2 regions of the Piscinibacter sp. PDB5-1 genome follow, and region 1 is predicted to be linked to the other one. Evidence: predicted binding sites of a transcription regulator. Region 1 holds the regulator's gene; the other holds the start of a gene.
The links. Region 1 encodes FNR, which switches genes on or off when oxygen is low (the NO sensors DNR and NnrR bind a similar motif). Its sites were predicted from a motif close to TTGATNNNNATCAA; they were not measured.

Region 1 (15,555 bases):
GTCCACCGGGTTGCCATGCGACCAAGTGGCGGGCAGCGTGTCGTCGAGCACGCGCAAGGTCTCGCCGCCCAGCGTGGCGAGCTTGCCGCAGCCGTTCGCCAGCGCGTCGGCAGCCAGCACCCCGGCCCCACCGCCATTGGTGACGATGGCCAGGCGCTCGCCATGCAGCGGCCGGGCGCGGGCCAGTGTTTCGGCAGCGTCGAACAGGTCGGCCAGCGTGTCCACCCGCAGCATGCCGGCGCGGCGAAAAGCGGCGTCGATCACGTCGTCGGCCCCGGCCAGCGCGCCGGTGTGCGAGGCGGCGGCCTTGGCGCCTTCGGGCGCGCGGCCGGCCTTGACCACCAGCACCGGCTTGTTGCGCGCTGCGGCGCGGGCGGCCGACATGAACTTGCGCGCCGAGCTGGCCGACTCCATGTACATCAGGATGGCGCGCGTGCTGGAGTCGCTGGCGAGGTAGTCGAGCACGTCACCGAAATCGACGTCGGCGCTGTCGCCCATCGAGATGAAATGCGAAAAGCCGATGTTTCGCGCATTGCCCCAGTCGAGCAAGGCGGTGGCCAGCGCGCCCGATTGCGACACGAAGGCCAGCCGCCCCGGCAAGGCGCCGGCCTGCGCGAAGCTGGGGTTGAGCCCGAGGCCTGGCACCAGCAGGCCCACGCAGTTGGGGCCGAGGATGCGCAGCAACCGCGGCCGGGCCGCGTCGAGCATCTGCTGCTCGAAGGTGGGGCCGCCGGGCTTGGCCGCTTCGCGCATGCCGGCGGTCAGCACCACCGCGCCGCGTGTGCCTTTGTCGCCGAGCTGTTCGATCAGCTTGGGCACGGTCGCGGCCGGTGTGCAGATGACCGCGAGGTCGGGCGCCTGCGGCAGCGCCTCGACCGAGTGCCACGCCCGGTGCCCGGCCACGGTGGACCGTTTCGGGTTCACCGGCCACACGGGCCCGGTGAAGCCGCCCGCGAGCAGGTTGCGCATCACCAGCCGACCGAGGCTGCCCTCGCGGTCGGACGCACCAATCACCGCCACCGAGGCGGGGCGGAACAAGGCTTCGAGGTTGCGCACGCTCACGGTGGGGCTCCTTCAGGTCGGCATCGGTCAGTCAATCGGTCGAGGCTAGCGGGCCGAGCCGGTGCGGCCGTTGACAACCCTCAGGGTCGCTCGGGCAAAGCGGGGCGGCGTCGTTGCGGCGCAGCATCTGTGCCAAGGGGCGGCGGGCCCATCCCGCCCCCTGCCCGTTCAAGGCACGGTGAGCTGGCGGTACTGCCCGTCGCGGTGGACGGTGAAAACCGTGCCGCTCGCCTGGCGCCACGCCAGCAGCATGCGCACGAGGTCTGCACCGTCGCCCACGGCCTGGCCGTTGAAGCCGGTGACGATGTCGCCGGCCCGCAGCTGCAGCCTGTGCGCCAGGCCCTGGGCATCGACCTCGGTGACGAGCGCGCCGCTGGCATAGGCCCGGCCGGCCTTCAGCGCGGCCTGGGGGGTGACGTCGGAGAAGCGCGCGCCCAGCCGGGGGCGAACGATGGCGTGGCCGTTGCGCAGCTCTTGCGCGATCTGCAACACGATCTCGATCGGGATCGCCAGGCCCAGCCCGGGCGAGCCGAAGCTGCCGACCACCACGCGCGAGTTCATGCCGACGATCACGCCCGACACGTCGAGCAAGGGCCCGCCCGAGTTGCCGGGGCCGAGCGCCACGTCGGTCTGGATGAAGGCGCTCTCGCGGTCGTCGCTGAAGTGGCGGTTGGTGCCGCCGACGATGCCGGCCATCACCGTGCGGTTCAGCCCATAGGGCTCGCCGACCGCGAGCACCCAGTCGCCCGGGCGCAAGCTCAGCGAATGGCCCAGCACCGGCCGCACCGCCAGGGGCGGCGCCACCTTCAAGAGCGCGATGTCGGTGTCGGGGTCGTGGCCGACCAACTCGGCGCGCAGCACCTGCTGGTCTTGCAGCTTGACCACGACCTCGCGCGCTTCAGTGACCACGTGCGCGGCGGTCACGATGAAGCCCTGTTCGTCGATGAAGAAGCCCGCGCCGATGGTGCCCTGCGACACGTCGTTGTCGTCGGCCGGTGGCCGCGAGCCCACCGCCTGCCGTGGGGCGTCGGCTTGTGCCTGCGACTGCAGTTCATCGTCGAGGCCGCCGGGCCGGCCGCGCCAGCCGAGGCCATAGACGCCCACCGCCGCATGTGCGCTGCGGGCAATGGCATCGGCGAAGCTGGGGGGCATCTGCGTGGGGGATGCGACCGGGGCCGATGCAGCCGGGGACAGGCCCGAAGGCGCGGACGCACCGCCCGGCACCGGCCAGCCGGCGCAGGCGCCCAGCAGCAGCACGGCCACGCCGCCCAGGCACGCGCGCAGGCGGCGGCTCACAGCGGCTTTCCGCCCAGCAGGTCAAACGCGTCGCGGAAGATCGGCACGCGCACGGCCCAGCCCAGTTCGCGCTCGATGCGCTGGCGCAGCGCGTCGGATGCCGCCGGTTCGCCATGCGTGACGAACACCCCGCGCGGGGCCTGCGGCGCGGTGCGCAGCCAGTCCATGATCTCGCTCGAATCGGCATGCGCCGACGCGCTTTGCACGTTGACGACCTCGGCGCGCACGGCCACGTCTTGCCCGTGGATGCGCACCGTGCGTGCGCCCTCGGCCAGCGACGCGCCGCGTGTGCCCGGCGCCTGAAAGCCGGCCAGCACGATGGCGTTGCGGTGGTCGCCGGCGAAGGCCTTCAGGTGGTGCAGCACGCGCCCGCCGGTGGCCATGCCGCTGGCCGACACGATGACCATGGGCCCGCGCCGGCCGCTCAGGTGCTTCGACTCTTCCACGTCTTTGACGAAATGCACCGCCTCGTACATGGCGTCGCACTCGGCCGCGCTGAGGCGGTGTTCGCTGCGGTGGCGCCGGTACACGCCGGTGGCTTGCACGGCCATCGGGCTATCGAGGTACAGCGGCAGATTCGGGATGTCGCCGCGCTCGCGCAGGCGCGCCAGGTGGTGCAGCAGCATCTGCGCGCGGCCCACCGCGAAGGCCGGCACCACGACCACGCCACCACGCCCGGCCACGCGGCGAATCACCTCGCCCAGCTCGGCCTCGGTGTCGGTGGGCAGGTGCTCGCGGTCGCCGTAGGTCGATTCGCTGACCACCCAGTCGCTTGCGGCCAGCGGGTGCGGCGCGCGCATCACCAGGTCGTCGGGGCGGCCGATGTCACCGCTGAAGGTGATGCTGCAGCCGGCGTGTTCGAGTCGCACGCTGGCGGCACCGAGGATGTGCCCTTGCGGCTGCAACACCGCCTGCACGCCCGGTGCGGGCTCGAAGGGCTGGCCGTAGTCCACCACCTCCAGGTGGTCGAGCGCCTTGCGCGCGTCTTGTTCGGTGTACAGCGCCTCGGCCGGGTGGTGCTTGCTGAAGCCCTTGCGGTTGGCGTAGGCCGCGTCTTCTTCTTGGATGCGGCCCGAGTCGGGCAGCAGGATCTCGCACAGCGCCCGCGTGCCGGCCGAGCACCACACGCGGCCCTTGAAACCGTCGCGCACCAGGCGCGGCAGGTAGCCGCTGTGGTCGAGGTGGGCGTGGGTCAGCACGACGGCATCGAGCCGGTGCGGCTCGATGGGCGGCGGCTCCCAGTTGCGCACGCGCAGCGTCTTGTAGCCCTGGAAGAGCCCCGCATCGACCAGCACCCGGGCGCCGCTCGCGTCGAGCAGCGACTTCGAGCCCGTCACCGTGCCGGCGGCGCCGAGGAAGGTGAGGTGAAAACGCGGGGCAGTGTTCGCGTGCGCGGCGTGCGTGCGCGGCTGGGGGGTCTCGGTGCGGCGATGGGGCATGGTGGCGACGATGGTGCCCGAGGCGCGGGCCAGGCCATTGATTCTCGTCAAGCCGCGGCCCGACATGGCCACGGGTCAAACCCGCGGCGGGCGCGCCCTCACCGGTTCAACAGAACACGCGCTGGTACTCGTGCCACAGGCCGTGGCCCAGCGCCCAGGCCGAGGCACCGGCCACCGCCAGCCCGGCGAGGCGCACGCCCCACTGGCCCGAAGCCGCGCTGCGGTGGCGTTGCAGCCGCTGCCAGAGCATCGGCCCCAGTTGCAGGCTCACCGCCGAGCCGAGCGCGAAGGCTGCCATCACGAAGGCGCCCTGCCAGGCTTGCGGGCTCAGCGACGCGACCATCAACGCCGAATACAGCAGGCCGCAAGGCAGCAGCGCCCACAGCGCGCCGGCGGCGAGCGGCAGCCGGTCGGGGTCGATGTGCAAGGTGCGGATGCGGATCACCTGCCACGCGCGGTGCGCGGCGCGGTCGAGCCAGGCCGGCTGGCGGCCGAGCCACAAGAGGCTCAGCCCCAGCACGACCAGCGCCACATGCAGCATGGCCCAGAAGGGCTTGAGCACGGTCAGGTGCGAGGCGCCCCAGGCCAGCACACCCGCCGACGATGCCACCAGCGCGCCGGCCAGCGCATAGCCTGCGATGCGCCCGGCCTGAAAGCGCAGCAGGCGCTTCTTGGTGCAGCCGATGCCGCCGGTGGCTGCGCCGCACATGGCCACGCAATGCGGCCCACCGGCAAAGCCCATCAGCAAGGCGGTGGCGACGAGGCCGAGCCACAGGTCCATGGGGGCGTTCAGATGATGCGAGAGAAGCGCGCGCGGTCGCGTTCGGCCTGCAGGTGCTTGTCGAACACCATCGCCACCGCGCGCACGAAGTACCAGCCGGTCGGCGTGACGCGCAGGCCGTCGTCTTCGATGCTCACGAGGCCTTGCTCGGCCAGCGGGCGCAGGCGGTCCATCTCGGCGGCGAAGTAGCGGCGAAAGTCCACCAGGTGCGCCGACTCGATCGACTCGAACACGAGGTGACCCTGGCACATGAGGGCCATGATGACCGCGCGGCGGATCAGGTCGTCGCGGTCGAGCGCCAGCCCGCGCACGATGGGAAAGCGCCGGTGGCGCAGCGCGTCGTAGTACTCGGGCAGCGTCTTGGCGTTCTGGCTGTAGGTCGCGCCCACCCGGCCGATGGCCGACACACCCAGCGCCACGAGGTCGCAGTCGGGCTGCGTGCTGTAGCCCTGGAAGTTGCGGTGCAGCCGCCCTTGCCGCTTGGCCACGGCGAGCGCGTCGTCGTGCAGCGCGAAGTGGTCCATGCCGATGTAGTCGTAGCCCCGCGTGCCGAACACGTCGATGGCCGCAGCCAGCATTGCCACCTTGTCGGGGGGCGGCGGCAGCTCGGCCGGCGTGATGCGCCGCTGTGGCTTGAAGCGCTCGGGCAGGTGCGCGTAGGCATAGAGCGCGATGCGGTCGGGCCGCAAGTCGCTCACCTGCTGCAGCGTGCGCGCGAACGACTCGCGGGTCTGGCGCGGCAGGCCGTAGATCAGATCGACGTTGATGGAGTCGAAGCCGATGCGCCGCGCGGCGGACATCAGCGCCTCGACCTGCTCGCGTGGCTGCACGCGGTGCACGGCCTGTTGCACGGCGGGGTCGAAATCTTGCACGCCCAGGCTGATGCGGTTGAAGCCCAGGGCGGCGAGCTTTTCCAGGCGCTCGGGCGTCACGGTGCGCGGGTCCACCTCGATCGAGTATTCACCGCCCGGCACGAGCTTGAAGACGGCCTGGATGCTGCGCATCAACTGCTCCAGCTCGGCGTCGCTCAGGAAGGTCGGCGTGCCGCCCCCGAAATGCAGCTGCGCCACCGGCGTTCCGTGACCCAGCACGGCGGCGTGCAGATTCAGTTCGACCTGGAGTGCTTCCAGGTATTCGGTCGCGCGCTCGTGGTGCTTGGTGATGACCTTGTTGCACGCGCAGTAGTAGCAGACCGACTCGCAAAACGGAATGTGCACGTACAGCGACAGCGGCGGCCGCGCCCCGCCCGTTGCCCCGATGCCGGCCGCCCGGCGCGCCAGCGCGTCGCGGTAGTGGGCGTCGGTGAAGGCCTCGACGAAGCGGTCGGCCGTCGGGTAGGACGTGTAACGCGGGCCTGGCACGTCGAAGCGCTGCAGGGTCTCGCACGAGATGGGGGCGGGGGCAACCACGGGTGTCATGGCGTCACTGTGGCGCCCCCCTCGGCCTGTGGCCTTGATCTGGCTCAAGGGCGTGTGACGGCCGCCGCGCAGAATGAAACCGTTACTTGAGGCCCCTCATGCTGCACGACCCTGCCGACGCCCCCACCATCGCCATCCAGCCCGCAGACGCCCCGCTCTGCGCCACCCGGCGCGAAGCCCTGAAGGTGGCCTGCTCCAGCTGCAACCTGCGCGAACTGTGCCTGCCGCTGGGCTTGACGCAGGTGGACGCCGAACGGCTCGACACGCTGGTCGCCAACCGCCGCACCGTCAAGCGCGGCAGCGCCCTCTTCCACGCCGGCGAAGCCTTCGAGGCGCTGTACGCCGTGCGCACCGGCTTCTTCAAGACCTGCGTGTCGAACGAAGAAGGCCAGAGCCAGGTCACCGGCTTCCAGATGGCCGGCGAGCTGATGGGGCTCGACGCCATCAGCCACGACCGCCACACCTGCGACGCCATCGCGCTCGAAGACTCGCAGGTTTGCGTGATCCCGTACGGGCAACTCGAAACGCTGTCGCGCGAGTTCACCGAGTTGCAGCACGCCTTCCACAAGATCATGAGCCGCGAGATCGTGCGCGACCACGGCGTGATGCTGCTGCTGGGCAGCATGCGGGCCGAAGAGCGGCTCGCCGCCTTTCTGCTCAACCTGACGCAGCGGCTGCACGCGCGCGGCTTCTCGCACACCGCGCTCGTCTTGCGCATGACGCGGCAAGAGATCGGTAGCTACCTCGGGCTCAAGCTCGAAACGGTGAGCCGCACGTTCTCGAAGTTCCAGGAAGACGGCCTGCTCGAAGTGCGCCACCGCCACGTGCGCGTGCTCAACGAAGACGGGCTGCGCACGCTGGTGAACGGCGGCAGCGCCTGAGCTTCAGTCTCTCAGCGCGACCGGCGCCTCGTGGTCGGCGTCGGGCCGGCGCCACGGGTCCACATGCGTCATGAGGTTGAGCACGCGGTGGCGCTGCATCACGCGGCGGCGGGCTTCCACGGCAATGTCGTGACCGGCCTCGACACTGAGCGCGGCATCGACCGCGAGGTGCGCATCGACCAGCAGCATGTCGCCCATCTTGCGCGTGCGCACGTCGTGCACGTTGCGCACCCCGGGGGTTTCGACCAGGGTCTGGCGGATGGCCTGCACCTCGTCGTCGTCGGCCGAGCGGTCCATCAGGTCGTCGAGCGCCGCCCAGCCGAACTGCCAGCCCATGCGCAGCACCATCGCGCCGACGATGAAGGCCGCGATCGGGTCGAGGATGGGGTAGCCCAGCAGGTTGCCGCCGATGCCCAGCGCCACCACCAGCGACGAGGCCGCGTCTGAACGCGAGTGCCAGGCGTTGGCCATCAGCATGCTCGACTTGACGCGCCGGGCGACGCGCATCAGGTAGCGGTACAGGCCTTCTTTCGACACCAGGGCCAAGAGCGCCACCCACAGCGCGGCCGGGTGCACGGCCGACACCGAGGCCGGCGCCACGAGCTTGTCGTAGGCCGACATCAGCATGCCCGCACCCACGCCGAGCAGCAGCAGGCCCAGCACCAGCGAGGCGGCCGTCTCGAAGCGCTGGTGGCCGTAGGGGTGCTCGGCGTCGGCGTCCTTGCGGCCGTGGTGGCTGGCGAAGAGCACCACGAAGTCCGAGGCCAGGTCCGACAGCGAATGAATGCCGTCGGCCACCAGCGCCTGCGACTTCGCCATCACGCCGACGACGATCTGCACCACGGTGAGCACCACGTTGACCGCGACGCTGACCCAGGTGCTGCGCGACGCGGCCCGCGCCCGCGCGTCGAGGCTCAGCGCTTCGTCTTCGGGGTCGTCGAGCGGAACGGGGGTACGCATGGGCCCGGACTCACACCTTGCCGAAGCCGCCTTCGACCCACGCGGCGGCGCGGTCGGCACTCAGCTTGAAATCGGCCCTCACGCGCTGCTGGGCCACGCGCTCGCCGAAGGCGTCGTGCGCCGCCAGCACGGCATGCGGGTCGTCGTCGTCGGGCACGATGTCGAGCGTGACGCGAAAGCGTGCCTCACCGGCATCGACCTGCAGCTCTTTGTGCAGCCGCGCATGCAACTGCTGCTCGTGGCGCCGGATCACCTCGGCCGCCGTCTTCACCAGCGTGTTGAACGCGGCCGTGTCGAGCGGCTTGGGGTTCTTCTTGTCGCGGCCCATGGTCCAGGGGCCGACCAGCGCCGGCTCGGCCTGGCCGTCGAGCAGCATCTCGACCGCCCAGCCATCGTCTTCTTCGTTCTTGACGACGCGGGCCGTCCAGCCGTTGTCGCGCCAGAGGCGGTCTTGCTTGATGGTGTCGTCGTCGGCGAGGGGTGTGGTGTCGGTCATGGCATGTGAAAGGGTGATCAGCCGGCCGTGGCGAGCGCCCGCGCGATGCGGTGGCGCGGCACGGTGGTCTTGGGCACGCGAGCGTTGAACCACGCGCGCACGTCTTCGTCGAGGCCGATGCCGTGCATGTAGTTGTAGATGGCCTTCTTCAACGCCACGCCCAGCGCGTCGTGATCGACGCCGGTCGGGTCGATGAAAGCCACGTCGTTCTTGGCGAAGGGCGAAGGCGGCAGCGGCACGAGCCGGATGCCGTACTCGTCGGGGTTCTGGCCGACCGGCGAGTGCACGGTGCAGGCGAACCGGTGAAAGAAGCCCGATTGAATGCAGCCGGCCTCGAAGAGCTGGCGCACGTGTTCGAGCGCGTCCACGGTGTCTTGCACCGTCTGGGTCGGAAAGCCGTACATCAGGTACGCATGCACGAGGATGCCGGCGTCGGCGAAGGCCTTGGTCACGCGCGCCACCTGCTCGACCGACACGCCCTTCTTCATTAGCTTGAGCAAGCGGTCTGACGCGACTTCTAGCCCGCCCGAGATGGCGATGCAGCCGCTGTCGGCCATTTGCTGGCAAAGCTCGGGGGTGAAGCTCTTCTCGAAGCGCACGTTGCCCCACCACGAGATCGAGGTCTGCCGGCGCTGCAGCTCGGCCGACAGCGCCTTCAGCGACTTCGGGGGCGCCGCTTCATCGACGAAGTGGAAGCCGGTCTGCCCGGTCTCGCGCACGATGGCCTCGATGCGATCGACCAGGGTCTCGGCGCTCGCCGCGTCGTAGCGCGAGATGTAGTCGAGGCTGACGTCGCAGAAGCTGCACTTCTTCCAGTAGCAGCCGTGGGCCACGGTGAGCTTGTTCCAGCGCCCGTCGGACCACAGCCGGTGCATGGGGTTGAGCATGTCCAGCAGCGAGAGGTACTTGTCCAGCGGCAGGCCGTCCCAGGTGGGCGTGCCCACGTCGCTGAAGGGCACGTCGGCCTCGCCGATGTCGATGTAGCGCACGGCGCCGTCATCACTGCGGACAAAGCTGCGCGACAGCCGCTGCTGCGAGCGCTTGCCGCGAAAGTGTTCGATCAGGCTCAGCACCGGGCGCTCGCCCGAGTCGAGCGTCACCGCGTCGAAGTGGTCGAAGACGCGCGGCTCGGCCAGCTCGCGCAGCTCGGTGTTGACGAAGCCGCCGCCGAGCACGGTCTTGATGTGCGGGTGCTGCGCCTTGATGGCCTGCGCGATGCGAAAGGCGCCGTACACCGCGCCCGGAAAGGGCACCGACACCAGCACCACGTCGGGCCGGTGGCGTTCGATGGCGGCCAGCGTCAGGCGCTGCAGCGTGCGGTCCACCAGGTTGAGCGGCGCGGCCAGTGCGTCGGCCAGCGGGTCGAAGCTCGGCTGGCTCATCGCCAGCGACTCGGCGTAGCGCACGAACTCGAAGCGCGGGTCCACCACCTCGCGCACGATGTCGGCCAGGTCGTTCAGGTACAGCGTGGCCAGATGCCGGGCGCGGTCTTGCAGGCCCAGCGCGCCGAAGGCCCAGGCCAGCGGGTCGCCGCCCTCGGGCTCGTCCGGGTCCACGTACACGTCGAGCGATGCGAAGCGCGGGCCCTCGGGCAGAAAGAAGCGGGTGTTGATGCGGTGCGCCAGCGTCGAGTCGCGGCCCTGCAAGAAGGCGATGGTCGGCGGCAGTGTGGCGGCGTAGCGGTCGAACAGCTCGTCGAAGGCGCGCGCGGCGACGCTGCGCTTGGCGGGCGGCGTCTCAAGGACCAGCGCCCGCACCTCGCGCAGCCCGGCGGGCGACAGCAGTTCGAGCACCAGCGCGAGGGCCAGGTCTTCCTGCACCGCGTGCAGCCCGCGCGAGCGCAGAAAGCCGGTGAGGTAGGCGGTCGAGGGGTACGGCGTGTTGAGCTGCGTCATCGGCGGGATGACGGACAGCACGCAGGCAGAGGTGTCAGGCATGGGCACAGGGGTGCGAATGCGCGATTTTGCCCGGCGCGTCCGGGGACGACCGATAAACTTCGCGCCCCACCTGCCCTGCCCCTGCGGCGCGCCCATGCCCTTCGAGTCCCTCGGCCTTTCGCCCGCGCTGGCCCGCGCCGCCCTCGACCGGGGTTATGTCGCGCCCACGCCGATCCAGTCGGCCGCCATTCCACCGGCGCTCGCGGGGCACGACGTGGTCGGCCACGCGCAGACCGGCTCGGGCAAGACCGCCGCCTTCGCCCTGCCGCTGCTGCAGCACCTGCAGCAGACCGGCAGCGCGCGGGCGCTGACCGCCTCGCGCAACCTGCCCCGGCGCACGCGTGGCCTGGTGCTGGTGCCCACGCGCGAGCTGGCTGCGCAGGTGGGCGAGGCCATCACCGCGCTGGCGCGGCCGCTGAACCCGCCGGTGAAGGTGGCCACGGTGTTCGGCGGGGTCTCGATCAACCCGCAGATGATGGCCTTGCGCGGCGGCGCCGACGTGGTGGTGGCCACCCCGGGCCGCCTGCTCGACCTGGTCGAGCACAACGCGCTGCGGCTCGACACGCTCGCCACCCTGGTGCTCGACGAAGCCGACCGCCTGCTCGACGCCGGCTTCGCCGACGAGCTGACCCGCGTGATGGCGCTGCTGCCCACGCGCCGGCAGAGCCTGCTGTTTTCGGCCACTTTCTCGCCCGCGGTCGATGCGCTGGTGCAGGCGCTGCTGCACGCGCCGGTGCGGGTCGAGGGGCCGTCGGTGACCGGCGCCGGCGCACAGCCCGACATCGAACAGCACGTGGTCGAGGTCGATGCCGGTCGGCGCACCCAGTTGCTGCACCACCTGATGCAAACCGGCCGCTGGACGCAGGTGCTCGTCTTCGTGGCCACGCAATACGCCACCGAGCACGTCGCCGGCAAGCTGGCCAAGCTGGGCGTCGCGGCCGAGGCCTTTCATGGCGACCAGAGCCAGGGCAAGCGCACGCAGGTGCTGAACGACTTCAAGCACGGCCGCCTGCGCGTGCTGGTGGCCACCGACATGGCCGCGCGCGGCCTGCACATCGACGGCCTGGCGGTGGTCGTGAATTACGACCTGCCGCGCTCGGCCGACGACTACCGGCACCGCATCGGCCGCACCGGCCGCGCGGGGCAGCCGGGCCTCGCGGTCAGCTTCGTCAGCGCGGCGACCGAGGCGCACTTCCGGCTGATCGAAAAGCGCCAGGGCCAGCGCGTGCCGCGCGAGCGCGTCGAAGGCTTCGAGCCGGTCGAGCAAGCGCCCCCCGGCGCGGCCACCGGCGGCGTCAAGGGCCACCGCAAGAGCAAGAAAGACAAGCTGCGCGAGGCCGCAGCCAGAGGCGAAGGGGCTTGAGCGCATGAACGCACCGCGACAGTCCGCGCGCTACACCGAAGCCTGCCTCCACCCGAACCAGCGCGACGACGGCGTGGACCCGTCGCAGCCGGGCTTCCTGAGCCCCGACGAGTTGGCGGCCTTGAAAGAGTCGGGCCACTTCGACCCCGAGTTCCACAACGAAGACGGGTCGATGAAGGGCTTCTCGCCCGCCGAGCAGGCGGCGCGGCGCGACGAGGTGCTGGCCCTGCTGCACCGGCTGCACCCGGCGCTGCAAGACATCGTCGATGCCGAGCTGCAACGCGGCAACTTCGTTCACGACGCCTCGGCCGACTACCCCGAGCCGGGCTCGGTCTGCGTCACGATGAGCGAACGCTTCACCGACCAGTACGCCAACGCCGAGCGGCGCTTCGTGCTGCTGCAAGACCCGCACTACTGGTGGGCCGAATACAGCACGGTCGCCCAACCGCAGCACCTGCTCATCTGCTGAAGCGCAGCCACCGGCTCGGTGAATGCCCTGATCGGCCCGCGCGCTTTGCGCCAGGTCAAACAAGTTCGACATGCGCCTGGTGAGGATCACGCCGCCATGGACACATCGCCCGACAGCCCCGCGGAAACCCCGCCCACGCCGGCCCCGACCGCCTTCGACATTCCGCTCTACCGGGTGCGGCTGCGCGACATTCCGCGCTGGCTGTCGCTGGGCCTGCGCGACTTCGCCCGCGCGCCGGGCATCGGCCTGTTCTACGGCGCGTGCTTCGTCGGCATGGGCTGGGCGCTCTTGTGGATGTACCGCGCCGCGCCGGCCTACGTGCTGGCGTTGTCGGCCGGCTTTCTGCTGATGGGGCCCTTCGTCTGCATGGGGCTGTACCACGTGAGCCGGCAGCTCGAACGCGGCGAGCAACCCGACTTCGGCGACTCGCTGATGGCCTGGGACACGCGCACCGGCACGCTCGCCATCTTCGGCTTCGCGCTGCTGGTGATCGAGATGCTGTGGGGCCGTGTGGCGCTGGTGATCTTTGCGGTCAGCTTCGAGGGCATGCCCGACTTTCACGGCTCGCTGCTCAAGCTGATCGACCCCGAGAACCTGGGCTTCATCGTCACCTACGTCTCCACCGGCGCGATCTTCGCGGGGCTGATCTTTGCGATCTCGGTGGTGTCGATCCCGATGATCCTCGACCGTCAGGTCGATGCCATCACCGCCGCGCTGGTGAGCCTGCGCCTCGTGCTGCGGCAAACGCCGGTGCTCGCGTGCTGGGGCTTCACCATCGCGGTGCTGATCGGCCTGGCCATGCTGCCCGGCTTTATCGGCCTGCTGGTCGTGGCCCCGGTGATCGGGCACGCCAGCTGGCACGCCTACCGCAGCACGGTGGACGGCGGGTCGAGCCCGGCGCCGGCGGCCTGACCAGCGGCCCCGTTGAGGGCCGCCGACTTACTGGCCTGCTGTCGGGGCGTCAGTGTTTAGCGCAAGCCGCGGGCCTCGGCTTGTGCAAGAGCGCTTCGCAAAACCCGAATCGGGAAATATCCAATGTCAGAATTTTTCAGGTGACCCAAGATGTGTCTGCCGCAGGTGATTCGTGTTGGCCCCGCCAGCGTTTCCACCACAGACGGCAACACCAAACTCACTTGTGGAGACCCCTATGAAAAAGAGACTTGGCCTTCTTTCCGCCCTGGCCCTGGCCGCCACGCTGTCCAGCGGCGCCGCCGTCGCCCAGACCGAACCGATCATCTTCGTGCACGGCTATGGTGGCAGCGGCTCGAACTGGTCCACGATGGTGTCGCGCTTCCGTTCGAGCGGCTACCCGTCGAACAAGCTCTACACGTTCGACTACGCCTCGCTGGCCGTCAGCGACACCGTCTCGGGCGCGCAGCTCGCCAGCTATGCCAGCACCGTGCGTGCCCGCCACGGCGAGAACATCAGCATCGTGGCGCACTCGAATGGCGGCCTGGTGTCGCGCGCCTACCGCGTGTTCAACGGGGGCAGCTCGCAGATGCGCCGCTTCGTCACCCTCGGCACGCCGCACAGCGGCACGACCACGGCTTGGGGTTGCTTCAGCCCGGCCTGCTTCGACATGCGCGCGGGCTCGCTGTTCCTGATCCGTCTGGCGGGCCGGGGTTGCGACCGCTCGCTGTGGTCGGCCACCGACGGCATCATCCTGCCGGCGTCGAGCGCACGTTGCGGCAACAGCACCCAGGTGGCCAGCGTCGGCCACCTCTCGTTGCTGACGGACGGCAGCGTCTACAACAACGTGCGCGCCGCTTTGCGCTGATGGGTGCGTGAGGCCGGCAAACGGGTGCCTGCCGGCCCCCTTCAAAAGGCTGCCCGTGGGCAGCCTTTTTGTCGATGTCGGATCAGTCCGTTGTCCGCGTGCCGGGCAGCGCGAGGTCCAGGCATGACGGCCACGGGATCGGATCGATCGACAGTTCGTCGTTGTTGAAGGCCCTTTGCGGGGTGAAGCCGTACTGCAGCTTCCACAGCTTCGAGAAGTGCGCCAGATCGGCGAAGCCGGCGTTCGCAGCCACCTCGGTGAGGCTGATGCCGCGCTGCAAGTACACAGCCGCAGCCTGCAGCTTGAGCACTTGCTCGTACCTGCGCAAGGTGATGCCGGCCTCTTCGGTGAACAGGTGCACCAACCAGTCGCGCGACAGGTTGACCGCCTCGGCCAGTTGCTCCGTGGTCAGGCCGGGCTGCTCACGCAGCAGCTTCATGACCTCGCGCACGCGCGGGTCCATCGGCTTCATTGCGGGTGCGCGTTCCATGGCCCGATCGACCATGCGCCGGTAAAGCTCGGTGGCCTGCGAGTAGCTGGTCTCACCGGAGCCAAAGGCCGAGAGATCGGCGAAATCCGATTCGAAGTGCTCGCGGGGCCAGGCCTGCACCGAGCGAAACGCACGGGCCAGCGTTCGAAAGCAGCGGTGCGTCGGGTTGATGTCGAGACTGACGACAGTCGACGAGCCCCCCACAAAGCGCTTGTACACCCCGCTGCCCACGCTCGCAGCGCTGGCGCTGAGCATCGGCTTCTTGAGTGTCTTGATGGTGAACGGCTCGCCTTCGAGCACGATGTACAGCGTCACCGAATGGCGCTGCGTGGTCAGGTCTTGCATGTGCCCAACGTACAGATAGCCATCGCGCTGGATGTGCATGCGCCCGCACGCGGGATCGGAGCGCGGGTAGACCGCAGAACCCAAAGGCGAGGAAACCCGGATGTCCATCACTGCCATGTCACCGCAAACCCGTGTCTGCGCCCCTAGAACGTTGGATTCACGATGATTCAGATCATGCGCCTGTCGGGCTTGTACAGGAGTGTTGTGGCGCCTCGGGGAAAGTGCGTAGCCGGGCCCGTCCGAGGGGTCGCCTTGAACGCAGCCGCTGCGCGTCGGGTGCGGCGAGACGCTGCCAGCGGTGCCGGCGGCCGCGGGGCGCGGCGCGCGTTGCTCGTTGGGTGGGGCGTCAGGCCCGCGGCTTGGCGGGCGCCTCGGCCATCCACAGGCTCAGCGCGGCCGACGCGAACGCGGCCGCCCAGAACAGAAAGAACGCCAGCGTGTAGATCGCCGGGCGCGACAGGTCGAGCTGTTCGCCGTTGAAGCCGTGCAGTGCGTCCGGGTCCACGAGGGCGAAGACCAGCATTTCGAGCAGCCCGGCCACCAGGAAAGACGGCCAGGCGATGTTCAGCAGTCGTTGTTTCATGGGCCGTGCGTGCGGTGGTATGGGCGGTGATGTGTGGATCAGCGCGCAGCGCCGGCGGGGGCTTCAGCGGCCGTGGCCTGCACGGGCGTGGCCGCGTGGTTGCGCGCCTGCATGGCCGGGCGCAAGGCCGGGGCCGGCACGGCAGCCGTGTCCGACGCGGCGCGCTCGGCCATCGTCTTGTTGATTTCCAGGCCGCGGCGGTAGTAGTCGTCGGCGATCAGGGGGTCGGGCTGCGAGGCCGCGATCACGAAGGTGGCG
Region 2 (15,555 bases), 340 kb from region 1:
GGGACTTTTCCATCCCGATGGGCCGCGTGTTCGCGGCCATGGCGCTTGCCGGCATTCCCCTGCTGGCGCAGTCACAACAGCTCACCGCCGTGGTGGCCGTCGAGCCCACCTCGCGCAAGGAAGCGACCACCATTTCACACACCGCCTTCAAGACCGGCTTCGGCAAGGCGGTGGGTCAGTCCATCGATGTGTCGATGAGCGAAGACCTCGCCGATGTGATGCGTGCAACCCGCAGTTCAGGTTACGACGTGTTCATCGCCCCGGCGCAGGTGGCCGCTTCGGCCATGCAGCGTGGCTACGAGTTGCTGGGGGTGACAGCCCAGCCCGAGCAGTACGTGCTGATCGCGCGCACGCATTTCGAACGCATGGACGGCCTGCGCGGACGCAAGCTCTTCCTGCCGCAGCAAGACTCGCTCTACACGTACATGGCGCGGGGCATGCTCAATGCGAACGGCCTGTCGTTCAAGGACCTGGGCTCGGTGCACTACGGCCGTTACCCCCAGGCCGGCCTCACCGCCGTCAGCCTCGGCCTGGCCGACGCCACCGTGGTGCGCCAAAGTGACTGGGCCGACTGGGTGAAAGACAACCCCGGCGTCGCCCGTGCGCTGGGCACCTCGACCCCGGTGCCGGGGGGCCTGTCGGTCGTCGTGAAGAAATCCCTGCCGAACGACCTGCGCACGAAGATGGCCAAGTGGTTCACGCAATCGACCTCGGTCGCCGGCCTCACACCGCTGGCGACGCAGTTCGAATTGCCGCACTACAAGTCGGTCGCCGAGCTGGGCCTGTTCACGCCGACCTACCTGCCGGGTGCCACGGTGGTGGGCTGGCGCGACGTGCAAAAGCTCACCAGCAGTGGCGCGCTCTTCGTGGACACGCGCACGAAGAAGGAATACGACGCCAAGCACGTGGCCGGCGCGATCTTCGTGCCCTATGGCGAGAAGAGCCTCAAAGACGTGGCCTTCGACAGCAAGCTCGACGATTTTTCGGGCCTGTCCAAGCTCGACAAGAACCGCCCGACCATCTTTGCCTGCAACGGCGCCGAATGCTGGAAGTCTTACAAGGCCAGCAAGACGGCCGTGGCCGCCGGCTTCAAGCAGGTGTACTGGTTCCGGGGCGGCCTGCCCGAGTGGGACCAGGCCGGCCAGCCGGTTGCCAGCGCACCCGCGGCACCGGTGGCCCGCGCCGACTGAGCAGCGCGCCCAGGGCCTAGCCCGGCAGCGGCGTGTGCCGGGGCCGCACGGCGGTCGCCAGCGCCGCCCCGAGCGTGTCGGGCGACACCGGTTTGGCAAGCACCTGGAAGGCCGCCTTGTCAGCCGCGGCGAGGTCTTGCGTGTAGCCACTCATCAACACCACCGGCAAACGCGGGTGGCGTTCCTTGATCAGCTTGGCGAGGTCGATGCCCGACAGTGCGCCCGGCATCATCACGTCGGACAGCACCACGTCGAGTGACTTGCCCGCGCCCAGGAAGCGCAAGGCCTCTTTGGCATTCGACACGCGGTGGCCCTGGTAGCCCAGCGCGCGAATCAAGGCCAGCGTCGTCTGGGCCACCTCTTCGTTGTCTTCGACCAGCAGCACGTTTTCACCGAAGCCGCTGGCTCGCACCTGCGGGTCGCCGCTCACGAAGTCTTGCTGCGGCTCGCCCTGCGCGGCCGGCAGGAACATGCGCACGGTGGTGCCCACCTGCTCGGTGCTCTCGATCTTCACGCTGCCACCCGACTGCCCGCAGAAGCCCTCGACCTGGCTGAGTCCGAGGCCGGCCCCGCCGCCCACACCCTTGGTCGTGAAGAAGGGCTCGAACACGCGTTCGAGCGTCTGGCGCGGAATGCCATGGCCCGTGTCGCTCATGGCGATCACCACGCAGGGCACAGCGGCCTGCGGTGCTTCCTCGGGCGTCGCGTTGCGTGCCAGAACCGTGAACACGCCCCCCTTGGGCATTGCGTCACGCGCGTTGATTGCCACGTTGAGCAAGGCCAGCTCGAGTTCGCTGCCATCGACGTTGATGGGCTGCGTGTCGCCATCGACGTTGAGGATGAGCTTGATCTCGGGCGCGAGCGAATGCTTGAGCATCTGCTCCATCTGGGGCAATTTCTGCTGCAACTCGACGCGCTCGAACCGCAGCGGCTGGCGACGCGCGAAGGCCAGCAATTGGCGGGTCAGGCGCTCACCCGTCTTCACGGCCCGTTCGAGCGCGAGCAGGTGCGCCTCGGCCGGCGTGCCGGCGAGCTTTTTCTTCAGGATGTAGGCCTGGTTGTTGACCACCATCAGCAGGTTGTTGAAGTCGTGCGCCACGCCCCCCGTCAGACGGCCCAGGGCTTCGAGGTGCTGCGAGTGGCGCAGCGCCCCTTCGGCGGCCGCGCGGCGGCGCTCTTCTTCGGCCAACCGGGCCAAGGCACTCACCTCACCGCGCGATTTGCGCATGGCCAGCCAGGCGATGCCCACCAATCCGGCCGCGACCGGGAAAACGTACGCCCCCGTGCGCAGCAGCCGCTCGCGCCAGGCCGACATCACGGCCCCCGACTCGAGGCTCGCCACGACGTACAGCGGGTAGGGGCTCAGGGCACGAAAGGCCACCTGGCGCTCTGCACCGTCCACCGGGCCCTGGCCCCGGAAGCCGCCTTCGGCCACGCCGCGCCGCATGTTGTCCATCAAGGGCGAGTCGGGCATCACCGTCACCTGCACCTTGGGCGGCAGTGGCGGGTTGCGCAACACCACCACACCGTCTGAACGCACGATGCTCATCGCCAGCCCCGGCTGGCTCGCAGCGAGACGGGCGTAGAAAGTCTCGAAGTAGTCCACATGCAGGCCGACCGTGATAACCCCGGCGAACTCGCCGCTGGGCCCGGTGAGACGCTCGTTGTAGGCGAACAGGCGCGCACCGCTCGCACGGCCCTCGATGGACTCCGAAATGAACGCCCGCTCGCCCAAGCGCAGGCGCCGAAAGTATTCGCGGTCGGCAATCGATACCTGTGGCTTCGGGTAATAACGGCTGCTGGCCTCGGGTTCGCCCCGCGCGTTCCACACCCAAACACCCTGCACCTGGGGAATTTCGGCCACGATGTTCTTCAGGGCCAGGTGCATCGCACCTTCGTCCGAAGGCCGGTAGGCGGCTGAGCCGATCAGGTCGCGAATGCGCCCGGCGAGCAGTTGTGCGGTCTCGAAGACCTTCGAGCCATGCTCGGCGGCGATGCGGTTGGGGCTTTCCACACGCTCACGTGCGGCCTCCCACTCGGCGCGGTGGCTGGCCCAGGCGAACACCGCGAAGTACACGATTGGCACCACGATGCCCAAGGCGATGAGCACGCGCAGCCAGTCGGTTGCCGAGGCCGGAGGAAAGTACGACGTGCGCACGCGTCTGCGCGGCGCCTCCGGCTCGGCGGCGAGCGGGAGCGGAATTTCTTGCATAGCTGACACGTGGGTCCCCTCGTTGTGTTCGCGCATGTCGGCACGGACCGGGTCGCCTCGGCTCCGGTCGTGGTGAAAGAGCTGTTGGCAATCGGTGTGCCCGCCCCCTGGCAGGGTTTTTGTGCAGCGCCTGGAAACCAGCCGCCCGCCTCGGGAACTGCGGGCTTCGGGCCCTCGGCAAGGGGCACTCGCCCATAATTCGCGGCCCGGAACCTCGCCGCGTCACCACGTGCGGCAGCGTACCGGCATGTCGCCTCACCGAGAAGGCGGCCTTCCCCCTAGTGCACGCGCGAAGCATCTGTCGCGCCTGCCGCCCAGCCCCATAAGGAGCCTGCATGCCCCATGCCTTGGTAGTGGACGACGAAGCCGACTCGGCAGAAATGATGGCCGCGCTGATCGCGACCGAAGGCTTCACCGTGGCCACCGCCGGATCCTTGCGCGAGGCGCGCCGCCAACTCGCACTGCAAGAGCCGGACATCGTCCTGCTCGACCTGATGCTGCCCGACGGCAACGGCATGCAGTTGTTCGAAGACCAGGCCTCGCTGGCCAACACCGAGGTCGTGCTCATCACGGGCCACGCCAGCCTTGAAACCTCGATCCAGGGCCTGCGCCTGGGGGCCGCCGACTACCTGGTCAAGCCGATCAACATGAAGCAGTTGCACGGCATCCTGTCGCGGGTCACCAAGCCTTCGGCGCTGCGGGCCGAGGCGCAAGACCTGCAAGAGGGCCTCGAAAAAGAAGGTCACTTCGGGCAACTGTGGGGCAAGTCGGCCCCGATGCGCCGCATCTACGAACAGATCGTGCGCGTGTCGGCCACGGCGGTGACGGTGTTCATCACCGGCGAGAGCGGCAGCGGCAAAGAAGTCGTCGCCCGCACGGTGCACGACCTGAGCCGCCGGCGTTCCAAGCCCTTTCTGGCGGTGAACTGCGGCGCCATCTCGCCGCACCTGATCGAAAGCGAAATCTTCGGACACGAGAAGGGCAGCTTCACCGGCGCCGACCGCCAGCACCACGGCTTCTTCGAACGCGCCACCGGCGGCACGCTGTTTCTCGACGAAATCACCGAGATGCCGCTCGACCTGCAGGTCAAGCTGTTGCGCGTGCTCGAGACTGGCACCTTCATGCGCGTGGGCTCCTCGCAAGTGCAAGAGACCGACGTGCGCATCATCGCCGCCACCAACCGCGCGCCGCAGACGGCCGTCAACTCGGGCAAGCTGCGCGAAGACTTGCTGTACCGGCTGAACGTCTTCCCGATCCATCTGCCCCCGCTGCACGACCGCGCGGAAGACGTTCCGCTGATCGCCGAGCACTTCCTGAGCGAGATCTCGCGCCGCGAAGGCCAGGTCAAGCGCTTCGCCCCCGAGGCCCTGGCCCGCCTGCAGGCCTACCGCTGGCCGGGCAACGTGCGCGAACTGCGCAACATCGTGCACCGCGCCTACGTGATGGCGTCTGACACGGTCATCGTCGACGAATGCCTGCCGACGCAAGAGACCCCGCTGCCCGCGATGACCGGCGCACCGGTGCTGACCATTCGCGTGGGCACGCCGCTGTCGGAGATCGAACGTCAGGTGACGCTGGCCACGCTCGAATACTTCGGCCGCCACAAAGAGAAAACCGCCGCGACGCTGGGGGTGAGCCTGAAGACGCTCTACAACCGGCTCAAGGAGTACTCGACCGTGCCGGTGCAGGACGAGTCGGCGCACGACGAGGCGCGCTAGCAAGGACGCGCCGCGTCGAACTCCCGCTTCTGGCAGCCACAGAGCGAAGACGTCTATACCCCGGTGCGAGCGGACGGGTGACAGGCGGAATGGCCTTCGTTCGCCCCCCATGACGGCGCCGGGACGAAAGCCGGGCTCAACGCGGCCGGGCTGCCCTCGCGGGCCGAAGCCCAGACCCCGTCAACGCCACAGCCCCGTCGGCCCCGCCCCCAGGGGCTGCGGCTGCCGACGCGTGCGCCCGGTCGGCCGCATCAGGATGGTCGGGAAGCTCACCGGCAAGGTCTGCGGAAAGTCGCGGCTGTAGTGCAGCCCGCGGCTCTCTTGCCGCATCAGCGCCGAGCGCACGATGAGGTCGGCGCAATCGACCAGGTTGCGCAGCTCCAGCAGGTCGCGCGTGACGCGGAAGTTGGCGTAGTAGTCGTCGATCTCGCTGCGCAAGAGCGCGATGCGGTGCAACGCGCGCTCCAGCCGCTTGGTCGTGCGCACGATGCCCACGTAGTTCCACATCAGCAGGCGCAGCTCGTCCCAGTTGTGCGAGATGACGACCTGCTCGTCGGCGTTCTCGACCTGGCTTTCGTCCCAGGCCGGCACGACGGGCGCGTCACCCGCGTCACGCGTCAGGATGTCTTGCGCGCAGGTCTTGCCCAGCACCACGCATTCGAGCAGCGAGTTGCTGGCCAGCCGGTTGGCGCCGTGCAGGCCGGTGTAGGTGGTCTCGCCAACGGCGAAGAGCCCGGGCAGGTCGCTGCGGCCGTTCAGGTCGGTCACGACGCCGCCACAGGTGTAGTGCGCTGCCGGCACGACCGGGATGGGCTGCTTTGAGATGTCAATGCCCAGCGTCAGGCAACGCGCGTAGATGGTCGGGAAGTGTTCTTTGAGGAAGGCTTCGCCCAGGTGCGTGGCGTCGAGCAGAACGTAGTCCACGCCGTGCTTCTTCATCTCGAAGTCGATGGCGCGGGCCACGATGTCGCGCGGGGCAAGTTCGCCGCGCTCGTCGTGGTCGGTCATGAAGCGCTTGCCGGCCGGCACGCCCGGGCCGCCCGGCGGCAGGATGAGCCGACCGCCCTCGCCTCGCAGCGCTTCGGTGATCAGGAAGCTGCGTTCCTGCGGGTGGTACAGGCAGGTCGGGTGGAACTGGATGAACTCCATGTTGCCCACGCGGCAGCCCGCACGCCAGGCCATCGCGATGCCGTCGCCGGTCGATGTTTCGGGGTTGGTGGTGTAGCGGTACACCTTGCCGGCCCCGCCGGTGGCCAGCACCACGGCCGAGGCCGCCAAGGTTTCGACGCGCTGGTTCTCGATGTCGAGCGCGTAGACGCCGTAGCAGCGCGGCTGCTCGTCGCGCTTGAGGTGGCGCGAGGTGATGAGGTCCACCGCCATCCAGCGTTCGAGCAGGCGGATGTTCGGGTGGCGCGCCACCTCGTCGAGCAGCACCTCGTGGATGGCCTTGCCGGTGGCGTCGGCCGCATGCGCGATGCGTCGCACCGCATGGCCGCCTTCGCGCGTGAGGTGCAGGCCGAGCGGGCCTTGCGGGTCGGGTGAGAACGGCACGCCGCGCTCGACCAGCCATTCGATGGCCTCGGCGCTGCGCTCGGCGATGAAGCGTGCGGCGTGCTCGTCCACCAGGCCTGCGCCAGCGTCTTGCGTGTCGCGCACGTGCGATTCGATGCTGTCGTCGGTGCCCAGCACGCCGACGATGCCGCCCTGCGCCCAGGCAGTCGCGGCTTCGTTCAGGCCCCGCTTGGCCAGCACGACGACGGGCCGCTCGGCCGCCAGGTGCAGGGCCACGGTGAGGCCCGCAAGGCCGGCACCGACGATGACCACGGGGAGGGAGGCGGGGGCAGTGGCGGACATGGATCGACCGTGCACGACGGCATCGACGAAGAAGCGACCGATTCTAGGAGCCGGCCCCCCCTGCCCCGGCTTTCGGTCACGGATTCGGCAGGCGCTCTTTGTGGAAGGCCACGATGCGCTCGAAGGCGGCCACGAGCTGGGCGTGGTCGAAGCCGGGCTTGGGGTAACCGCCGCGCGCCTGGCGCGCGCCGACGGCCTGGGCCACCGAGGCCGGCCAGGGCGAGAGCATGTCCATGTGGCCGGCGCTGGGCACGTCGGCCAGCCGCGTGCAGGCCTTGCAGGTGGCCAGCAGGGCCTCGGCATGGAAACGCGGCAGCAGCATGCCGTCGCGCCCGGCCGGCACCACCCCCACGGGCACCTGGATGGTCGCCAGACTCTCGGCGCTGAGCGCGGCCACCAGTGGCACAGCCACGGTGACCGAAGCGAGGCGCGGGTCGCGCGTCACGCGCTGCACGGCCGTCAACTCGCCGGGCAGGTACGCCACGGGCACGTCCCGCGCGCGTTCGTAGCTCGCGCGGCGCGCGGCCTGGGCCTCGGACGTGGTGAGGCCCTGGAAGCAGACGCCGGCATCGGCGTCGGTGTTGTCGAGGCAATGGCGCACCAGGTTCAGCGTGCGCCACTCGCCGCCTGCGAGCGTGAGCACCGTCATGCCACCGGCCGACATGCCATGCACGCCGAAGCGGTCGAACCGCAGTTGCGCCCCCCAGCGCGGGTGCTGGGCCAGGCCCTCGACGACCTGCATCACCTCGGCTGGGCGAGTCTTCCACGCTTCGGGGCCGGCGCGCGAGGTGTCGTTGAAGTTATCGCCGCGGTGCAGGGGCTGGGCCACCACGAAGCCGGCCCGTGCCAGCATGCTGGCGAGCAAGTGGTCGGCCAAGGGGCTGCCGCCGGTGCCATGCGACATCACCACCAGCCGCCGCGCCTCGGGCCGGGGGGCGGCATCGACGGCCACGCGCAGCTCGAAGGGGCCCCGCGTCTCGGCCTTGCCCACTTCGGCCGTCGGGTAGACCATGGTCACCGGCAGCTCGCCGAACTTCAGGTCGGCAAGGCCCACCTGGGCCTGCGCGCCGGCACTCGCGGCAGCCAGCACGGCCACCTGCCCCCACACGCGCCACACGCGCCCCGTCGTCGCCTTGCCTGGGCCCGTCTTGAGCGGGCCTGCGTTCGCCATCGTCGTCATGAAGTCACTCCCTTGCAGGTGTTGTTGATTCGGTCATGTCGGCCATGTCCGATCCGAAGGCGCCAGCATGCCCAACACACCCACGCCGCACACGCGGCCTGCGACGAACGGCAGCACCGCACGACGAAATGCGTGCCGGGGCCGACAAAAGAATCGGGGCGCATGCGTCGCCACATGCGCCCCCTGTCGTTGAAGGCCCCGGGCGGGGCCTGCGGCTCAGTGCACCACGCGGTGGAAGACGAACTCGCCGTCCTGCACCACCACCGGAATCACATCCTTCGGCCCGAACTTGCCTTCGAGGATCAGCTTGGCCACCGGGTTCTCGATGCGGCTCTGGATGGCCCGCTTGAGTGGCCGCGCCCCGAACACCGGGTCGAAGCCGACCTTGGCCAGCTCGACCAGCGCGGCGGGCGACACGTCGAGCTTCATCTCCATCTTCTCGAGGCGTTGCTCCAGGCCCTTGAGCTGGATCTTCGCGATGGCCTCGATGTGCTGCATGTCGAGCGCGTGGAACACCACCGTCTCGTCGATGCGGTTCAAGAACTCCGGGCGGAAGTGCTGTTTCACCTCGCCCCACACCGCCTCGCGGATCAACTCGCTGTCCTGCCCCGCCATCTGCATGATGAGGTGCGAGCCCAGGTTGCTGGTCATCACGATCACGGTGTTCTTGAAATCGACGGTGCGGCCCTGGCCGTCGGTCAGGCGCCCATCGTCGAGCACCTGCAAGAGCACGTTGAAGACATCCGGGTGCGCCTTCTCGACCTCGTCGAGCAGCAGCACGCTGTACGGCTTGCGACGCACGGCTTCGGTCAGGTAGCCGCCTTCGTCGTAGCCCACATAGCCCGGGGGCGCACCGATCAGGCGGCTGACCGAGTGCTTCTCCATGAACTCGCTCATGTCGATGCGGATCATGTGGTCGGCACTGTCGAACAAGAAGGTCGCCAGCGCCTTGCACAGCTCGGTCTTGCCGACGCCCGTGGGGCCAAGGAAGAGGAAGGAGCCCAGCGGCCGGTTCGGGTCAGAGAGGCCCGCACGCGAGCGGCGGATGGCGTCGGCCACCGCGGTGATGGCCTCGTCTTGCCCCACCACGCGCTCGTGCAGCTTGCCTTCCATCTGCAAGAGCTTGTCGCGCTCGCCCTGCATGAGCTTGGACACCGGGATGCCCGTCGCCCGCGACACCACCTCGGCGATCTCTTCTGCGCCGACCATCGTGCGCAGCAGCTGCGGCACCCCGCCCTGCCCCTTGGCCGACTCCTTGGCCTGTGCTTCCTTGAGGCGCTTCTCCAACTCGGGCAGCTTGCCGTATTGCAGCTCGGCGACCTTGTTGAAATCACCCTTGCGCTTGAGCTCTTCGATCTGGAAGCGGATGCGGTCGATCTCTTCCTTCACATGGGCCGAGCCCTGGGCGGTGGCCTTCTCGGCCTTCCAGATTTCTTCGAGGTCGGTGTACTCGCGGCCCAGCTTGGCGATCTCTTCTTCGAGCAGGCCCATGCGCTTTTGCGAGGCTTCGTCTTTCTCTTTGCGCACGGCTTCGCGCTCGATCTTGAGCTGGATGAGCCGGCGGTCGAGCTTGTCCATCGCCTCGGGCTTGGAGTCGATCTCGATCTTGATCTTGGCCGCGGCCTCGTCGATCAGGTCGATGGCCTTGTCGGGCAGGAAGCGGTCGGTGATGTAGCGGTTGCTCAGCTCGGCCGCGGCCACGATGGCCGGGTCGGTGATCTCGACGCCGTGGTGCACCTCGTACTTCTCTTGCAGGCCACGCAGGATGGCGATCGTCGCTTCGACGGTCGGCTCATCGACCAGCACCTTCTGGAAGCGCCGTTCGAGCGCGGCGTCTTTCTCGATGTACTTGCGGTACTCGTCGAGCGTGGTCGCGCCGATGCAGTGCAGCTCGCCGCGCGCCAGCGCCGGCTTGAGCATGTTGCCGGCATCGATGGCGCCTTCGGCCTTGCCCGCGCCCACCATCGTGTGCAACTCGTCGATGAAGAGAATGATGCGGCCCTCGTCGTGCGCCACTTCCTTGAGCACGCTCTTCAGGCGTTCTTCGAACTCGCCCCGGTACTTGGCACCCGCGAGCAGGCCGGCCATGTCGAGCACCAGCACGCGCTTTTCTTTCAGCGACTCGGGCACCTCGCCCGAGACGATGCGCTGCGCCAGGCCTTCGACGATGGCCGTCTTGCCCACGCCGGGCTCGCCGATCAACACCGGGTTGTTCTTGCTGCGGCGTTGCAGCACCTGGATGGCGCGGCGGATCTCGTCGTCGCGGCCGATCACCGGGTCGAGCTTGCCCTGGCGGGCGCGCTCGGTCAGGTCGAGCGTGTACTTCTTCAGCGCCTCGCGCTGGCCTTCGGCGTCGGCGCTGTCCATCTTCTGGCCACCGCGCACGGCGTCGATGGCAGCTTCGAGCGACTTGCGCGTGAGCCCGTGTTCTTTGACCACCGGGCCGAGGTTGGTCTTGCTGTCGGCCAGTGCGAGCAAGAACATCTCGCTCGCGATGAACTGGTCGCCGCGCTTGGTGGCCTCTTTCTCGGCATGCTGCAGCAGCGTGCCCAGGTCGCGGCTGGCCTGCGCCTGCTCGCCGCCCTGCACCTGCGGCAGCTTCTTCAGCTCAGCCTCGACCGCGGCCGCGAGCGCACCGGTGTTGACGCCCGCGCGCTGCAGCAGCGCCTTGGGGCCATCGGCCTGCGACAGCATCGCGCTCAGCACGTGGGCGGGCTCGATGTAGGGGTTGTCGCGGGTGACAGCCAGGCTGTGGGCGTCGGCCAGGGCTTCCTGGAACTTGGTGGTGAGTTTGTCGAGTCGCATGGGGTGGTGTCCTCCGATGGCTCTGGATTAGGGGGCGTGCACGACGATTTCAAGGCAGAGCATGGCGGCCCGGTCTGATCTCGGTCAAGCCGGCCCGAGAGGCCGACCCGTCAGACCGGCCAGACCCACCGCGCCAGGCGGAAGCCCAGGGCCGCGCCGCCCAGCGCGCCCAGCACGTGGGCCAGCGTGTGCCCTAGCGCCTGCAGCCACAGGCCGCGGTGCAGCAGCGCGAGCGATTCGGCCGAGAAGGCCGAGAAGGTGGTCAGGCCACCCAGAAAGCCGGTGACCAGCAAGAGCCGCCACCACTCGTTGGGCTCGCGCATGAAGTGCACCATCAGCGCCCCGATCAGCAACCCGCCCACGCAGTTGACCAGCAAGGTGCCCAGCGGCAGGCTGCTGCCCGGGGTGTTGAGCCAAAGCCCCGCGCCCCAGCGCAGCAAGGCACCGACGGCAGCCCCTGAGGCAACAGCCAGGGCCTGGGTCCAGGGGAAGCTCATGCGGCAGTGCGTGTGAACAGGCGCTCAGCCGGCGTTCTGGCTGGCGATGCCCCAGCGGGCCAGCGCGTCGTCGTCGGTGCTGCGCGCATCGACCCAGCGGGCGCCTTCGGGCGTGTGCTCTTTCTTCCAGAACGGAGCCTGGGTCTTCAGGTAGTCCATCAAGAACTCGCAGGCCTGGAAGGCCTGGCCCCGGTGGGCGGACGTCACCGCCACGAACACGATCTGGTCCAGCGGCTGCAGCGCCCCCACGCGGTGGATGACCCGCGCGGCGCGGATGTCGAAGCGCTGCATTGCCGCATCGACCATGCCCTCGATGGCCTTCTCGGTCATGCCCGGGTAGTGCTCGAGTTCCATCGTGCTGACACCCTGGCCGTCGTTGCGGTCGCGCACGGTGCCCACGAAGCTGACCACGGCACCGACGCCCGGGTCGGCCGCACGCAGGGCCGACACCTCGGTCGAGAGGTCGAAGTCTTCGGTCTGGACAGTGACGCGGGGCGCGGGCATGCGGTCGATTGTGGCAGCGGCCCGGAAGGATCAGCCGCCCGTCACCGGCGGAAAGAACGCCACCTCGGCGCCGTCTTGCAGCGGCGTGGCCTCGTCGCACAGGGTCTGGTTGAGCGCGGTGCGCACGGCCCGGCCACGTGCCAGCGCCTGGGCATGCGCGCCACCGCGTGCGATGAGCTGTTCACGCAGCGCGGCCAGCGTGCCGCCCTCGGCGACCTCGACCGCCTCGCCGCTGCCCAGCGCCTCGCGCAAAGAGGCGAAATAGCGAACCTGCACCTTCATCACGCGAACCACTCGTTGAATGAGATGAAGCGCACGAGGTCGCCGCGCGCGATGGTCTGGCCGGCGGGGTTGTCCACCAGGCCGTCGCCCCACACGGCCGAGGTGAGCACGCCCGAGCCCTGGTTCTTGAACAGGTCGATCCCGCCATCGGCGTTGCGCTTCACGCGCAAGAACTCGCGGCGCTTGTCGGCTCGCGGCCAGTCGAAATCGGCCCGCATCGGAGTGCCAGGGGGCAGCGCGGCGTCCATGCCTTGCAGGCGCATCAGCACCGGCCGCACGGCGAGCAGAAAGGTGACGAAGCTCGACACCGGGTTGCCCGGCAGGCCGATGAACCAGGTGGGCGCCCCATCGACGCGCTTGACGTCGCCAAAGGCCAGCGGCTTGCCGGGCTTGATGGCCATCTGCCACAGGTCGAGCCGGCCTTCGGCCTCGACGGCGGGCTTGAGGTGGTCTTCTTCGCCGACCGACACGCCACCGCTGGTGACGATGAGGTCGTGCCCCTCGGCCGCGCGGCGCAAGGCCTCGCGCGTGGCGTCGAGCCGGTCCGGCACGATGCCGAGGTCGGTGCACAGGCAGCCCATGGCCTGCAGCAGCGCCCGCAGCGTGAAGCGGTTGGAGTTGTAGATCGCCCCGGGGCGCAGCGGCTCACCGGGCATCACGAGTTCGTCGCCGGTCGAAAACAGCGCGACCCTCGGCCGGCGCACCACGTTCAGGTGCGCCGCGCCGACCGAAGCCGCCAAGCCCAGTGCTTGCGGCGACAGCCGCGTGCCGGCGGCCAGCACCACGCTGTCGCGCACCACGTCTTCGCCGCGCCGGCGAATCGCCTGCGCGGGCTGCGGCACGGTGTTGATGCGCACACGCTCGCCATCGAGCGCCTCGCAGTTCTCCTGCATCACGACGGCATCGGCCCCTTCGGGCACCGGCGCGCCGGTGAAGATGCGTGCGGCCGTGCCGGCCTGCAGCGGCTGGGGCATGGCGCCAGCGGGCACGCGCTGGCTGATGGCGAGTTCGGTGCCTGCGGCCGGCACGTCGGCGCAACGCATCGCGTAGCCGTCCATCGCGCTGTTGTCGAGCGGGGGCACATCGACCAGCGAGCGCACGTCGGCGGCCAGCACGCGGTGCAGCGCGTCGAAGGTCGAGACCTCTTCGTGCGCCGTGAGCGGATGCACGGCCGAAAGCAGGCGCGAAAGCGCGTCGTCGAGGGTCAGCATGAGGGACGGGTGTAGTGACAGCGCGCCGCGTTGGCAAGCAGAAACCCGGCCACGGCATCGACGTTGTTGAGGTCGAGCACGGGCACGTGGGCCGCTTCGGGCAGGCGATCGGGGGCGTCAGTCGCCAGCGCGATCACCAGCGGGTCGCCAGCGTGGGTGGAGGGCTGCTGCGAATCGCCATGCCAGACGGCGATCTTCGGGATGTCGGCGTGCTTGAAACCTTCGACGAAGGCCCAGTCGCAGTCGCTCAGTTCGGCCAGCAACTCGTGCACCGAGTGCTGCTTGGGCCATTCGTAGTCGCGCATCTTGGCGAAGCGGTGGTCGGAGGCGATCACCACCTCGAAGGCCCCCGCCTTGCGGTGCCGCCACGAGTCTTTGCCCTCTTTGTCGATGTCGAAGGCGTGGTGCGCATGCTTGACCACCGACACCCGCACCCCAGCGCGGCGAAAGCGCACGATGAGCTGCTCGATCAGCGTGGTCTTGCCCGAGCCCGAGAAGCCGCTGAAGCCGATGACGTTCATGGGTGCGGTCGAACCCGTCAGGCGTGTGCCGCGATGAAGTCCTTCACTTTCGCCGCATCCGCCGCCATCACCTCGAAGCGCTTGGGCAAGGCCTCGATGCCTTCGAGCGCGGCGGGCCGCTCGGGCTCGCGGCCCAGGGCCTCCCGGATGGTGTCGGCAAACTTCACCGGCAGCGCGGTTTCGAGCACGATCATCGGCACGTTGGGCTCGATGTACTCGCGCGCCACCTTCAGGCCGTCGGCCGTGTGGGTGTCGATCATCACGCCATGGCGCTCGAAGGTGTCGCGGATGGTCGCCAGCCGGTCGGCGTGCGAGCTGCAGCCTGAGAGGAAGCCGTAGTTGCCGATGCGGTCGAACTCGGCCCCGTCGAGGCGGAAGAAGCCCTGCTGCTCGACCTGCGTCTTGAAGAGCTCGCGCGTGCGGTCGCCGTCGCGGCCGAGCAGGTCGAACACGAAGCGCTCGAAGTTCGAGGCCTTCGAGATGTCCATCGACGGGCTCGACGTTTCGTACGTCTCGGCGCTGCTGCGCACACGGTAGGTGCCGGTGCGGAAGAACTCGTCCAGCACGCGGTTCTCGTTGGTGGCCAGCACCAGGCGCTTGATCGGCAAGCCCATCATGCGCGCCACATGGCCGGCGCAAATGTTGCCGAAGTTGCCCGAGGGCACGGCGAAGCTCACGCGCTCGTCGTTCGATTCGGTCGCCTGGAAGTAGCCCGCGAAGTAGTAGACAACCTGGGCCAGCAAACGCGCCCAGTTGATCGAGTTGACCGTGCCGATCTTGTATTTGCGCTTGAAGTCGAGGTCGTTCGAGACGGCCTTGACGATGTCCTGGCAGTCGTCGAACACGCCTTCGACGGCGATGTTGTGGATGTTCGGGTCTTGCAGGCTGAACATCTGCGCCTGCTGGAAGGGGCTCATGCGGCCACGCGGCGACAGCATGAAGACGTTAACGCCCTTCTTGCCCCGCATCGCGTATTCGGCCGCGCTGCCCGTGTCGCCCGAGGTCGCACCCAGGATGTTGAGCGTCTCGCCGCGACGTGCCAGTTCGTACTCGAACAGGTTGCCGAGCAACTGCATCGCCATGTCCTTGAACGCCAGCGTCGGGCCGTTCGACAGGGCTTCGAGGTGCAGGCCGGGCTGCAGCGTCTTCAGCGGCACGATCTCTTTCGTGCCGAAGACCTGCTCGGTGTACGTGCGCGCCGTGAGCTCGCGCAGGTCGGCCGCCGGGATGTCGTCGATGTACAGCGACAGGATCTCGAACGCCAGCTCGTGGTACGGCAGGCCGCGCCATTGGGCGAGCGTTGCGCGACCGACGATGGGGTAGTGCGTGGGCAGGTACAGCCCGCCGTCCGGCGCCAGGCCTTCGAGCAGGATCTCGGAAAAGCCGCGCTGTTCGCGCTCGCCGTTCGCCGAGGCGCGGGTGCTGATGTACTTCATGTCAGCTCAGCTCTTCTTTGCGGATGCGCACGATCGGCGCCAGCACGGTCGGCAGTGCCTGCATCTGCGCGATGGCCTGGTTCATGTCGCCTTCGACCGTGTCGTGCGTCAGGATGATCACGTCCGTCTGCGCTTCGCCTTCGGC

Region 2: clpB (ATP-dependent chaperone ClpB) is a predicted target of FNR. The motif match lies at 11,034-11,047, and genes of this name have one in related genera.

Annotation. Positions count from the first base shown of each region.
Region 1 is NZ_JBWVZL010000003.1:56,835-72,389, reverse strand. It holds gene AC1KAT_RS13225 (bifunctional acetate--CoA ligase family protein/GNAT family N-acetyltransferase) at 1-1,062, opposite strand, end outside; gene AC1KAT_RS13220 (S1C family serine protease) at 1,231-2,358, opposite strand; gene AC1KAT_RS13215 (MBL fold metallo-hydrolase RNA specificity domain-containing protein) at 2,355-3,848, opposite strand; gene AC1KAT_RS13210 (sulfite exporter TauE/SafE family protein) at 3,904-4,578, opposite strand; gene hemN (oxygen-independent coproporphyrinogen III oxidase) at 4,587-5,996, opposite strand; gene fnr (fumarate/nitrate reduction transcriptional regulator Fnr) at 6,095-6,877, shown strand; gene AC1KAT_RS13195 (cation diffusion facilitator family transporter) at 6,881-7,837, opposite strand; gene AC1KAT_RS13190 (hypothetical protein) at 7,848-8,333, opposite strand; gene AC1KAT_RS13185 (B12-binding domain-containing radical SAM protein) at 8,351-10,270, opposite strand; gene AC1KAT_RS13180 (DEAD/DEAH box helicase) at 10,365-11,633, shown strand; gene AC1KAT_RS13175 (hypothetical protein) at 11,638-12,102, shown strand; gene AC1KAT_RS13170 (DUF2189 domain-containing protein) at 12,199-13,014, shown strand; gene AC1KAT_RS13165 (esterase/lipase family protein) at 13,250-13,879, shown strand; gene AC1KAT_RS13160 (helix-turn-helix transcriptional regulator) at 13,962-14,714, opposite strand; gene AC1KAT_RS13155 (hypothetical protein) at 15,061-15,297, opposite strand; gene AC1KAT_RS13150 (FixH family protein) at 15,336-15,555, opposite strand, start outside.
Region 2 is NZ_JBWVZL010000003.1:401,758-417,312, forward strand. It holds gene AC1KAT_RS14800 (rhodanese-like domain-containing protein) at 1-1,190, shown strand, start outside; gene AC1KAT_RS14805 (hybrid sensor histidine kinase/response regulator) at 1,207-3,402, opposite strand; gene AC1KAT_RS14810 (sigma-54-dependent transcriptional regulator) at 3,738-5,120, shown strand; gene nadB (L-aspartate oxidase) at 5,301-6,974, opposite strand; gene AC1KAT_RS14820 (alpha/beta hydrolase family protein) at 7,051-8,154, opposite strand; gene clpB (ATP-dependent chaperone ClpB) at 8,371-10,959, opposite strand; gene crcB (fluoride efflux transporter CrcB) at 11,070-11,456, opposite strand; gene moaE (molybdopterin synthase catalytic subunit MoaE) at 11,481-11,960, opposite strand; gene moaD (molybdopterin converting factor subunit 1) at 11,991-12,242, opposite strand; gene AC1KAT_RS14845 (molybdopterin molybdotransferase MoeA) at 12,242-13,453, opposite strand; gene mobB (molybdopterin-guanine dinucleotide biosynthesis protein B) at 13,447-13,995, opposite strand; gene thrC (threonine synthase) at 13,992-15,410, opposite strand; gene AC1KAT_RS14860 (homoserine dehydrogenase) at 15,412-15,555, opposite strand, start outside.